Regions from separate parts of the Sorangium sp. So ce726 genome, predicted to be linked through region 3. Evidence: riboswitches for the same ligand, from Rfam matches in the RefSeq annotation. Region 3 holds a riboswitch; each other region holds the start of a gene.
What was found. A riboswitch is a leader RNA that binds a small molecule or an ion and turns the genes downstream of it on or off. The one in region 3 is predicted to bind cobalamin.
Positions count from the first base shown of each region.

Region 1: it holds a riboswitch for cobalamin, as region 3 does, so the genes downstream of both, WME79_RS21840 (ribonucleoside-diphosphate reductase subunit alpha) here and WME79_RS04820 (TonB-dependent receptor) in region 3, are expected to answer to the same signal.
Region 2: it holds a riboswitch for cobalamin, as region 3 does, so the genes downstream of both, WME79_RS01360 (energy-coupling factor ABC transporter permease) here and WME79_RS04820 (TonB-dependent receptor) in region 3, are expected to answer to the same signal.

Region 1 covers NZ_CP150349.1:5,842,081-5,846,284, forward strand. Annotated here, with positions in the region: gene WME79_RS21830 (prolyl hydroxylase family protein) at 1-390, shown strand, start outside; gene WME79_RS21835 (NAD-dependent protein deacetylase) at 424-1,290, opposite strand; cobalamin riboswitch at 1,429-1,636, shown strand; gene WME79_RS21840 (ribonucleoside-diphosphate reductase subunit alpha) at 1,967-4,204, shown strand, end outside.
Region 2 covers NZ_CP150349.1:353,016-357,219, reverse strand. Annotated here, with positions in the region: gene WME79_RS01370 (enoyl-CoA hydratase/isomerase family protein) at 32-859, shown strand; gene WME79_RS01365 (hypothetical protein) at 1,571-1,699, shown strand; cobalamin riboswitch at 2,007-2,214, shown strand; gene WME79_RS01360 (energy-coupling factor ABC transporter permease) at 2,313-3,026, shown strand; gene WME79_RS01355 (hypothetical protein) at 3,050-3,361, shown strand; gene WME79_RS01350 (CbiQ family ECF transporter T component) at 3,351-4,100, shown strand; gene WME79_RS01345 (energy-coupling factor ABC transporter ATP-binding protein) at 4,097-4,204, shown strand, end outside.
Region 3 covers NZ_CP150349.1:1,297,778-1,301,981, forward strand. Annotated here, with positions in the region: gene typA (translational GTPase TypA) at 1-1,481, opposite strand, end outside; cobalamin riboswitch at 1,644-1,851, shown strand; gene WME79_RS04820 (TonB-dependent receptor) at 2,090-4,204, shown strand, end outside.

The sequences.
Region 1 (4,204 bases), 4.5 Mb from region 3:
AACGGCCGCGTCATGCTCGACGATCCGGAGCTCGCTGCGAGCCTCTGGGAGCGGCTCGCGCCGTGGATGCCGCCGAGCTTCGGCCTCCACCGCGCCGTCGGGCTGAACGAGCGTTTCCGCTACTATCGTTACACCGAGGGCGAATATTTCAACTGGCACGGCGATGGATCGTTCGTGCGATCCGACGGCGAGCGGAGCCTCTTCACCGCGATGATCTACCTGAACGACGACTTCGAGGGCGGCACGACCGATTTCTGGGGCGGTCGGAGCATCGCCCCGCGGCGCGGAATGGCGCTCCTGTTCGAGCATCGCCGGCTCCACCGCGGCGCGGCCGTGACACGGGGGAGCAAGTACGTCCTCCGCAGCGATGTGATGTACCGGCGCGGGTGATCCAGCGCCGCGCGTGCGCCGGCGCTCGGCGCCTCACCCGGGCGCCGCGGCGGCGCCGACGCCGAGCGCCTCGGCGAGGCGCGGCAGCACCTCGCCGGCCCGGGCCTCGATCTTCAGCGCGCCGAGCTCCTCGCCGCGCGCGGAGCCGAGGTTGATCATGGCGATCGGGATGCCTCGCTGCGCTGCGCGCAGCACGAAGCGGTAGCCCGAGAAGACCGCCAGCGAGGAGCCGACGACGAGGAGCGCGTCCGCCGCGTCCACGAGCGCGAACGCCGCGTCGACGATCGGCCTGGCCACGTTCTCGCCGAAGAAGACGACGCGCGGCTTGAGCGGCCCCTCGCAGCGGAGGCACGGCGGCGCCCGGAAGCCCGCCACGTGCTCGGCGGGCAGGTCGGCGTCGCCGTCGGGGGCGAGGTCGGCCGCGAGGCGCAGCCAGCCGGGGTTCTGCGTGAGGAGCCGCTCCTGGAGGGCGGCGCGCCGCTCCATCGCGCCGCACGCGAGGCACGCGACCTCGGAGAGCGTGCCGTGCAGCTCGATGACGCGGCGGCTGCCCGCGGCCTGGTGGAGGCCGTCGACGTTCTGCGTGATGAGGCCCTGGAGCTGCCCCGCCTGCTCGAGCCGCGCGAGGGCGCGGTGGGCGGGGTTGGGCTCGGCCCTGGAGAACCGCTCCCAGCCGATCACGGCGCGCGCCCAGTAGCGCTGCCGGATCTCGGCCGAGCGGGAGAACTCCCGCCCCTGGATCGGGTTCCGCGCGCGGCGCCGCGTCTCGGGCCCTCGATAATCCGGGATGCCGGACTCGGTGCTGCACCCCGCGCCCGTCAGCGCCACGATCCGCTTGCCGCGCAGGAGCGCGACGAGGTCGTCGAGCGGATCGGCCGGACGCGCTTCGCTGGGCAGCATACGACCGCGTTGTGGCCCGTCGCCGCGCGCACCGCCAGCGTCGACCGCGCCACCATGCGACCGAGCATGCAACCCAGCATGCAACCGGGCAAAGGAGCTCCCCCACAACATCTCGCTTGACCGGCTCACTGCACCACCATATGTAGTGGCCATGTTGGTGCCTCGGGCTTCGGCCCGGGGCTCAAAAGGGAACCCGGTGTGAATCCGGGGCTGCCCCGCAGCGGTAAGCGAGAACGATCTCCACAACGCGCACTGGCCCTCGGGCTGGGAAGCGGTGGACCGTAGGAACCCGGCGAGAGCCGGAGCGCTCGTGAGCCCGAAGACCTGCCAACATCCTGCGCAGGGGAGACATCCAGCGCCGGTTTGACCTGGAAGCCTCGAGGGAGGCGGGTAGGTCCGAGCTGGCGCAGACTCTCGCGCTTGTCCCGGTTCCGACCCCCTCCCGCGTTGTCTTCCTTTCGCCCGCGGGGGCGAGCGGTCGGTCCGAGGGCTCCTCCAAAGAGCCTGGCGCACCCGTGCGCATCGGCTGGCTTCTTCGCTCTCGCGGCATCGACGCGAGCGGTCCGGGACCGCTCGGAACGAGCACGACGAGGAGGATGCCATGCTGAACGAACCGTTGGTGAAGAGCAACGGCGCGGCGCCGTTGCGCGCGCTCCACGCACCCCACGCGCCCGCCATGACGAGCGCCGGCGCGGAGGAGACGCTCCCGCACACGACGATGCGGGTGAAGAAGAGGAACGGGTCGAGCGAGCCTGTGGACGTCAACAAGATCGTCCGGGCGGTGAGCCGCTCTTGCGCAGCCCTGTCCGACGTCGACGCGCTCCGCGTCGCGACCAAGACCATCAGCGGCCTCTACGACGGCGCGACGACGCGCGAGCTCGATCAGCTCTCCATCCAGACGGCTGCGTCGCTCATCGCCGATGAGCCCCAGTATGCGAAGCTCGCAGCGCGCCTGCTCGCGACCTATATCGACAAGGAAGTCCGCAATCAGGAGATCCACGCCTTCTCGCAGTGCATCGCCGTGGGGCGGCGGCTGGGCCTCATCAACGATCGACTGCACGGCTTCGTGGCGCAGAACGCCCGCAAGCTGAACGACGCCATCGAGCCGGGGCGGGACCATGAGCTCGAGTACTTCGGCCTGCGGACGCTCTACGACCGCTACCTGCTCAAGCACCCCGAGACGCGCCTCGTCATCGAGACGCCGCAGCAGTTCTTCCTGCGCATCGCGTGCGCGCTGTCCGAGACGGCGGCGCAGGCCATCGAGCTCTACCGGCTCTTCTCGTCGCTCGATTACCTGCCGAGCTCACCGACGATGTTCAACTCCGGGACGAGCCACGAGCAGCTCTCGAGCTGCTTTCTGCTCGACTCGCCGGAGGATCACCTCGAGACGATCTACCAGCGCTACACCGACGTCGCGATGCTCTCGAAGTTCTCGGGCGGCATCGGGCTCGCCTACCACCGGGTGCGGTCGCGCGGCTCGCTCATCGAGAGCACCAACGGGCACTCCAGCGGGATCGTGCCGTGGCTCAAGACGCTCGACGCGTCCGTCGCGGCCGTGAACCAGGGCGGAAAGCGCAAGGGCGCCTGCTGCGTCTACCTCGAGCCGTGGCACGCCGACGTCGAGGAGTTCCTCTCGCTGCGCGACAACACGGGCGACGAGGCCGCGCGCACGCACAACCTGAACCTCGCGAGCTGGGTCCCGGACCTCTTCATGAAGCGGGTCGAGGCCGACGGCGAATGGAGCCTGTTCGACCCGAAGGACGTGCGCGATCTGCCCGATCTCTACGGTGAGGAGTTCGAGCGTCGCTACGTCGAGGCCGAGCGGGCGGGCCTCGCCAGGAAGACGATGAAGGCCCGCGAGCTCTACGCGCGGATGATGCGCACGCTCGCGCAGACCGGCAACGGCTGGATGACGTTCAAGGACAAGTCGAACCGCGCCTGCAACCAGACGGCGCTGCCGGGCCGGATCGTCCACCTCTCGAACCTCTGCACCGAGATCCTGGAGGTGACCTCGAACGAGGAGTCGGCCGTCTGCAACCTGGGCTCGATCAACCTCGCTCGCCACACGGCCACACTGGCGGACGGCGCGATCGCGTTCGACTTCGAGAAGCTCGCGCGCACGGTGCGGACCGCGGTCCGCCAGCTCGACCGCGTCATCGACCTCAACTACTACCCCATCCCCTCGACGAGGCGATCGAACCTCCGCTGGCGGCCTGTCGGGCTCGGGCTCATGGGCCTGCAGGACGTCTTCTTCCAGATGCGCCTGCCCTTCGACGCGCCGGCTGCGCGGGAGCTCTCCAGGCGGATCTCGGAGGAGGTGTATTACCACGCGCTCTCGACGTCCGCGGACCTCGCGGCGGAGAAGGGGCGACACCCGGCGTTCGACGAGACGCGCGCCGCGCGCGGAGAGCTCCAGTTCGACGCGTGGGGCGCCGTCCCGGAGGACACGGCGCGCTGGGAGGCGCTCCGCGCGCGCGTCCAGGCCGAGGGGCTCAGGAACTCGCTGCTCGTCGCCATCGCGCCGACGGCCACCATCGCGTCGATCGCGGGCTGCTACGAGTGCATCGAGCCGCAGGTGTCCAACCTCTTCAAGCGCGAGACGCTCTCGGGGGACTTCCTGCAGATGAACCGCTACCTGGTCGCGGAGCTCAAGCGGCTCGGCGCCTGGAACGACGCGGCGCGCGCCCGGCTCAAGCTCGCGGAGGGCTCGGTCCAGGGCATGGACGAGCTGCCGGAGGAGCTCCGCGCCGTGTACCGGACGGCGTGGGAGATCCCGATGCGCTCGCTGATCGACATGGCCGCGGATCGAGGCGCCTTCATCGATCAGAGCCAGTCGCTGAACCTCTTCATCGAGAACCCCACCATCGGCCAGCTCTCGAGCATGTACTTCCACGCATGGAAGAAGGGGCTCAAG
Region 2 (4,204 bases), 940 kb from region 3:
CCCCGGCGCGGGGCGCTGCTAACCACGCTCCATGACCGCTCAAGAACAGCAGCCGGGGGCCCCTGCTCGCGGTACGCTCCAGTTCGTCGCCGTCGAGCGCGCGGATCACGTCGCCACCGTGACCATCCAGCGGCCCGACAAACTCAACGCCCTGAACCCCGCCGTCCTCGGCGAGCTCACCACGGCCTTCCGCGATCTCCTCGCGCCCGCCGACGGCAACGAGGTCCGCGCGGCGGTGCTGACCGGCGCCGGCAAGGCGTTCGTCGCCGGCGCCGATATCGCGGAGATGGCGGCCATGAACAGCATCGCCGCGAAGCGGTTCGCCGACGCAGGCCACCGGCTCGCCGAGCTCATCGAGACTGCCCCCTTCCCCGTGATCGCCGCCGTCAACGGCTTCGCGCTGGGCGGCGGCTGCGAGCTCGCCCTCGCCTGCGACTTCATCTACGCCGCCGAAGGCGCCAAACTCGGCCAGCCCGAGGTGAACCTGGGCGTCATCCCAGGGTTCGGCGGGACCCAGCGGCTGCTGCGACGGGTCGGGCCCGGACGCGCGCGCGAGCTCGTCTATTCAGGAGACATGATCACCGCCCAGCAGGCGCTGTCGATCGGGCTCGTCAACGCCGTCTTCCCGGCGACCGAGCTCCTCGCGCGCGCCCGCGAGACCGCCCTCAAGATCGCCTCGCGCGGGCCGCTCGCCGTCGCCGCCGCCAAGCGCGTCCTCCTGCGCGGCGAGAGCCTCGACCTCGCCGCCGCCAACGAGCTGGAAGCCCAGGCCTTCGCCGCGCTCTTCGGCAGCGATGATCAACAGCTTGGAATGAAAGCGTTCCTGGCGAAATCGCAGGCCACGTTCACCGGGAAGTGAGAGCTCCGAAGGCGCGAACCGCGCTCGACGGCAAAAAAATACCGCGCATCACGCTGGAGGGGGGCCCAGAATGACCGCGGCAGGGACACCGCGCCGGAGTCTTGAACGTCCGTCACGGTGCTAAGAAACAAGACCGCATGCGCTCCGGGCTGGGGGGTCCGCGCCGGTGCGCATGCGGTAGTCAGATTGTGGCATCCGCAAGCGCGTTGTCGATAACAAAGTGCAACGCCTGCACGCCGAGCGAGCAGAGCGCTCAAGGCGCGAAGACGGCCAGGCGGGCGCGCGACCCACAACCACCAGCTCTGCGGGAATTCACGTTCGAGCCGGGCATACCCCTCCACCGAAGACAGCGCTCAGCGCAGCGTTCGTCTCGCATTCCGAGACGAGCGAACACGAAATCCCCCATCTCTTCAATAAGAGATGCCACGAGGCAACGGGCCGTACACCGGACACCTGCTCCCGAGTAAAGAGCCAGGACGAACAAAGCACACTGCGGAAAGAACGCGCCGGCGCCTTGTATTCAAGCGCACGAGAGACCCCATGCGGGCGCAGCCCGCGACAGGCGCTGGACCCTCGCGGCGATAAAGTAAACAGATTTTATCTAAGGCGGACATAATTCAAGACGTGTGCTCGACGACTCTTCGCATGATGCGTCTGGGTCAATTTCTCGGCCATCGCATCACAGGGCCTCGATCGCTCGCCGGCGCGTCCATGTCTGCTCGATGGGGCGCCGACGGGCGCGCGGCGCGCCTCGGCAGTGATGGCCTCGTGCGCCTCGGCAGCGCCCCCGAGGGCGGGGTGCCCACCTGCGCGGGCATCACCGCCGCACCGACGCTGTAGACGAGGGCGCTCGCGGCGGGCCGCGGCGAGCCGGACCGCGCAAGGCGGAAGCTCGCGCCCCCGGGTCGACGCACCCGGGTTCGCCCGGTCCGCGCCCTCAGGTGGGCGCGCCCGGCTCCCGCGATCGCGTCGCCAAGACGCGCAGGCCGACGCGCAAGGCAGCGCGCGCGAGGCGGAGCTGGCCCGCGCTCGACGGGAAGCTCGTCTGACATGCCGTGCCGCATGCAGCGCCCGCTGAGCACCTCCTCGGCGATCGGGGCGCGACGTCCTTGACGCCGGGCGCGAAACGGGATTACCGAGCACCGGCCTGACAATCCATTCCTCGGGTGCCCTCCGGGGCATAACAGGGAAGCCGGTGCAAAACCGGCGCGGTCCCGCCACCGTGAGTGGGGAGCTGCCTCCGAAGACCACTGGGCCTCCTTGGAAAAGGCCTGGGAAGGTGGACGCAGCGCAGGGAGCTCGATCAGCTCCCTGAACCCATGAGCCGGGAGACCTACCCGAGCCCCCCACGAGGTGCAGCTTGCGCACGTCTTCGTGGCGTTCGGGTGCGGACTTCACCCGGAGCGCCGAAATCGGTCTTCACGGCCGCGCTGTGTCGATCGCCGCCGTGTCTATAGGGACGCTCCTCTCGCCCCGGCCCGCGGCCGCGATGCACCTCGCGGAAGGCGTCCTGCCGCTCGGCTGGTGCGCCGTCTGGAACGCGCTCGCCCTGCCCTTCGTCGCGATCGCCCTCCACCTGCTCCGGCGCCGCACCCAGCAGGACACCTTCTACAAGCCGTTCGTCGGCCTCATCGCCGCCGCCGTCTTCGCGATCTCGTGCATGCCCGTGCCGGTGCCGACCGCCGGGACCTGCTCCCACCCGTGCGGCACAGGGCTCGCGGCGGTGCTCATCGGCCCCTGGATGACCGTCCTCGTCACCGTGGTGGCGCTCCTTATCCAGGCCCTCTTCCTCGCGCACGGCGGCCTCACCACGCTCGGCGCCGACGTCGCGTCGATGGGCATCGCGGGCGCCTTCACCGGATATTTCGCCTTCCATCTCGCGCGGCGCTGCGGCGCGAACCTGTGGGTCGCGGGGTTCCTGGCGGGCGTGACGTCGGACTGGGCAACCTACGCCACCACGGCGCTCGCGCTGGCGCTCGGGCTCTCGGGCGAGGGGTCGGTGACGTCCATGTTCACGGGTGTCGCCCTCGCCTTCGTCCCCACCCAGCTGCCGCTCGGCCTTCTCGAGGGCGTCATGACGGCGGGGGCGCTCGCCTTCCTGCGCGCCCGGCGGCCCGACATCCTGGACCGGCTCCAGGTCGTCCGGCTCGCCCCGAGGGCGTCGTGATGCGGCGGCTCGGACAGCGCCCGATGTCCGCGCTGCTCGCGCGGCGCGCGCGCGCGGCGCTCCAGCTCGCCGCTTCCCTCTGGCTCGCCGCCTGCGGCAACGCGTCCTGGGACGGCGTCGACGAGGCCGTGGTCCGCCGCGTCGCCGAGGACGCAGGGCGCCACGACACGGGGCCGCTGTTCGCGGGCCTCGAGGGCGACCTCCTGCTCTTCGCGTTCCTCTGGGCGGGGCTCCTCGCCGGCTTCGCCCTCGGCTATTTCTCGCGCGTGCTCTTCGTCGAGCGCGCCGGCGCGCCCGCGGGCAAGGCCGGCGGCGAAGGCCTCCGTGCGGACTGATTCCCCCGCGCGGCTCCGCGACGTGGACGCCCGGCTCCGCCTCGGGGCCGCCGTGGCGGCGTGCTGCGTCGCCGCGGGCGCGCGCTCGTCCGTCACCCCGGCCGCGCTGCTCCTCCTCGCGTGCGCGGCCCTCCGCCTCCAGGGCACGCCGGCGCGCGCCGTCCTCCGCGCCGCCGCGCCCGCGGCGTGGATCGGCGTGGTCGCGGCGGCGCTCGCGCTCGCGCTCACGCCGGGGGCGCCGCTCTTCCCCGGCGCGCCGTTCCCGGTCGACGCGATCACGGCCGAGGGGGCCCGCCGCGCCGTGGCCATCGGCGCGCGCGTCCTCGCGGCGGCCGCGGTGCTCCGCTGGCTCGCCGGCGCCGCCGCGCCCGCCGAGATCGAGGCGGCGCTCGCCGGGCTCGGCGTCCCCGCGGCCCTGGTCGAGCTGCTCGCGCTGACGCGGCGCTTCGCCGGCGTGCTCCAGCGCGCGGCCGACAGCGCGTGGAGCGCCGCCGCGCTCCGCGGCGGGTTCACCCGCCCCGGCGCCGCCGCGCGCTCGGCCGGCGCCGTCGCGGGCGTCGTGGCGCTCCGGACGCTGGAGCGCTCCGAGAGCGCCGCGCTCGCGATGCAGCTCCGCGGCTACCACGGGAAGCTCCCCGTCGCTGACCGAAGGACGAGCGCGCCCGCCGCGAACCTCGCGTTCGCCGCCGCCGCCCTCGCGGCCCTCGGGCTCAGCGTCGCCGCGGGAGAGGCCGGATGATCGCGATCGCGCTGCGCGCCCCCCGGCTCGGCTACCGGCACAGCGAGCCCGTGCTGCGCGACGTGCACCTCGACGTCGCCGAGGGCGAGTCCGTGGCGGTGCTC
Region 3 (4,204 bases):
CCCCAGGGCGCCCAGCCGTCGAACATCGTGTTGAGCAGGCCCGTCCCGCGCGTCGCCGTCAGGAAGTCGCCGCGGAAGCCGATGAGCCCGCGCGACGGGACCCGGAACTCGAGGCGGGCGCGGCCGAAGCCGGGGTTCGTCATCTTCACCATCCGGCCGCGCCGGGTGCTGAGGCGCTCGGTCACGATGCCGACGTAGGTGTCCGGCACGTCAATGACCACGAGCTCGAGCGGCTCCATCACCTCGCCGTCGATCTCGCGCGTCACCACCTCGGGGTTCGAGAGCTGCATCTCGTACCCCTCGCGCCGCATCGTCTCCACGAGGATCGCGAGCTGGAGCTCGCCGCGGCCGAGCACCACGAACGTGTCGGGCACCTCGGTCGGCTCCACCCGGATCGCGAGGTTCTTCATCGCCTCGCGCTCGAGCCGCTCCTTCAGGTGACGGCTCGTCAGGAACTTCGACTGCTTGCACTTGCCGGCGAAGGTCGACGTGTTGACGCCGATCTTCATCTTGATCGTCGGCTCCTCGACCACGATGCGCGGCAGGGCCTCGGGGTGCGCGGGATCCGTGATCGTGTCGCCGATCGTGACCGAGTCGAGCCCCGCGATGGCGACCACCTCGCCTGCGACGGCGCTCTCGACCGGGACCCGCTTCAGCCCCTCGTAGACGTAGAGCATCTTCACGTAGCCGCGGGACTGGCCGTCCTCGGTGAGGAGCGCGACGTCGGCGCCCGACCGGGCGGTGCCGCGGACCACGCGGCCGACCGCGAGCCGGCCCACGTAGTCGTCGTGGGTCGTGTTGCAGACGATGACCTGGAGCGGCGCGTCGGGGTCGCCGGAGGGGCCGGGGACCCGCTCGAGGATGGTCTCGAAGAGCGGCTCGAGGTCCTTCGCCTCGTGCTCGAGCTCTCGCTTCGCCTGGCCGAGCTTCGCCACGGCGTAGAGCGTCGAGAAGTCCATCTGCGCGTCGCTCGCCTCGAGGTCGCAGAAGAGGTCGAACGCCTCGGAGAGCACCTCGTGTGCGCGCGCGTCGCTCCGGTCGATCTTGTTGATGACCACGATGATCGGGAAGCCGCGCTGGAGGCACTTCGAGAGCACGAAGCGCGTCTGCGGCAGCGGGCCCTCGGCGGCGTCGACGAGGAGGAGCGCCCCGTCGGCCATCATGAGCGTGCGCTCGACCTCGCCGCCGAAGTCGGAGTGGCCGGGCGTGTCGACGATGTTGATCTTGACCCCGCGGTACCGGATGCTGGTGTTCTTCGCGAGGATGGTGATGCCGCGCTCCCGCTCGAGGTCGTTCGAGTCCATGACGCGCTCGGCCACGACCTCGTTCTCTCGGAAGGCGCCCGACTGGCGCAGCATGTGATCGACGAGGGTCGTCTTCCCGTGGTCGACGTGGGCGACGATGGCGATATTGCGGAGATCATTACGGGGCATATACGGCGGCGGCCGTGTAGCACGCGACCCACGGAGGAGCGAGCCCATCCTCGCTAGAGCCCGAACGTTCGGCCTGCACGGCAGCCGCCCGGCGAGGCGCTTGGGGCGCTTGGATGGAGAGCGCGAGGCGCGCGCGTGGCGCGGATGAGCCCGGGCGCGCCGAGCGGGCGAGGGGAGCGCTAGCGATTGACAGCCGAAGGCGCACGGCCATAGGGTGCGCGCCGTGCTGGTGCCCGGGCGCTCGCCTGGGCCGAAGAGGGAACCCGGTGAAATTCCGGGGCTGCCCCGCAGCGGTAAGCGAGAACGACCTCCACCCCATGCACTGGCCCGCCGAGGGCTGGGAAGCGGTGGACAGTAGGGAGCCGGCCAGGCCGGAGCGCTCGCGAGCCCGAAGACCTGCCAGCGCCCGGCGGCGGGAGACATCCGGCGCCGGTTCGACCTGGGAGCCTCGAGGGAGGCGGTGAGGTCCGAGCCGGTGCAGCTCTGCCTCTGCCACGTCCCGGATACCGAACCGCCCCCCGCGTCGCCTTCCGGTCGCCCGTGGGGGCGAGAGGTCGGTCCAGCGCACCGTGCGATGGCCAGCCATTTCGTCCTCGCGGAGCTCGACGCGAGCGGCCCGACGCCGCTCCGCGCGATTGCGGCGAAGGAGGACACGAATGCTGCGCGAGACGGTCACGACGAGCCACGGGCACCGCCATCCATTTCATCTGCTCGCCGCGTTATCCATGGTGCTGGCCGCCGCGCGGCCCGCGCGCGCCGAGGGCGACACCCCCGAGGCGCCCGCTGCCCCGCCGGAGGCCGCCGCTGCAGCGCCCACCGGTGAGGGCGCGCCCGCGGGCGACGCCGCGATCGAGGTCACGATCCAGGCGGAGAAGCCGGGCAGCGAGGCCGCGTCGCGCGTCTCCGTCGGACGCCGGGAGCTCGAGCTCAGGCCGAGGCTCCGGCCGGGCGACATCCTCGAGTCGGTCCCCGGGCTCTTCGCCGTGCAGCACGCGGGCGGCGGCAAGGCGAACCAGTACTTCCTCCGCGGGTTCGACGCGGACCATGGGACCGACGTCGCCTTCTTCGTCGACGGCGTGCCCGTCAACATGGTCAGCCACGGCCACGGGCACGGCTTCACCGATCTCTACTTCATGATCCCGGAGCTCGTGACAGGGCTCGACGGCTACAAGGGGCCTTATTACGCGAGCATCGGCGACTTCGGTACGGCGGGCGCCGTCAACCTGCGCTTCGCCGAGAAGCTCGAGGAGAGCTACGCGCAGGTCAGCCTGGGGCAGTACGGTATCCAGCGCGGCCTCGTCATCGCCTCGCCGGATCTCGGCGACGCGTGGCGCGCGGTGGCCGCGGCGGAGATCTACCGGAACGACGGGCCGTTCCTGAGCCCGGAGCGGCTCAAGCGCTTCAACGTGTACCTGCGGGCCACGCACGATCTCGGCAACACCGGGAAGGTCCAGATGACATGGATGTCGTACGGATCGACCTGGCACGGCTCCGGCCAGATCCCCGCGCGCGCCGTGTGCGGCGAGGGCGAGCAGGGCGGCCTGAACCCGCCGCCCTCGGCATTCGGACAGCCGTGCATCGACCATTTCGGCGCCGTGGATCCGACCGAGGGCGGGGCGACCGAGCGCCATATGGCGTCCGTCGCTTACTCGACCGCGTGGCGGGACGCCGATCTGAGCGCGCTGGCCTACCTCGTCCGTTACCGCTTCACGCTGTACTCGAACTTCACGTTCTTCAGCGAGGACCCCGTCCACGGCGATCAGATCGAGCAGAACGACGACCGCACCGTCGGGGGCGCCGATCTCCGGTTCCGCAGGCAATACGAGTTCGGCGGGGCGAGGTTCACGACCTCGCTCGGCGCGCAGATCCGCGCGGACGCGATCGACAAGTCCCTCCACCACGACGAGGCGCGCGAGCGGATCGAGGAGAAGAGCAGGACCCACGTCGACGAGAGCCAGATCGGCGTCTACGTCGAGCAGGACGCCCGGCTCCGGCGCTGGCTCCGCGTCGTGCTCGGGGCGCGCGGGCAGTGGATCGACGTCAACGTGGACGACCCAGGCGAGGACCTCGAGGCGGCAGGGAACAGGTCGAGCGGCGCCCGGGGACAGATGCAGCTGCTCCCGAAGCTCACGGCGATCGTGTCGCCCGCCGAGGGGGTCGATCTCTTCGCCCACTTCGGTCGGGGCTTCCACTCGAACGACGCGCAGGGCGCGGTGCTGGGCGAGGGGGCGGCGACGCTGATCACGCCCGCGATTGGCTACGAGGTCGGCGTGCGGGTCGCGCCCTTGCGCGGCCTGTCCCTGAGCGGGGCCGCTTTCCTGCTCGACCTGGACTCGGAGCTGGTCTGGAGCGGCGACGCGGGCGAGACCGAGGCGTCGGGGCAGACGCGGCGCTACGGGATCGAGATCGGCGGGCGCTACCGGCTCAGGAGCTGGCTCTTCGCGGACGTGGACGCGACCTTGACCCGCGCGCGCTTCCGCGAGAACGCCGGCAACGCGAGCGCGGTCGCCCTCGCGCCGACCCAGACGCTGACCGCGGGCGTCGGCGTCCGCCCGACGTTCGGCGCGTTCACGCCGTTCGCGGCGCTGCGGGTCAAGGCGATCGGCGCGCGGCCCGCGACCGAGGACGAGTCGCTCACCGCCGAGGGGTTCACGGTCGTCGACGCCAACGCCGGGCTGCGGTGGAAGAACGTCGAGGTGGCCGTGGACATCCAGAACCTCTTCGACACGACGTGGCGCGAGGTCCAGTTCGCGAGCGAGTCGCGGCTGCGG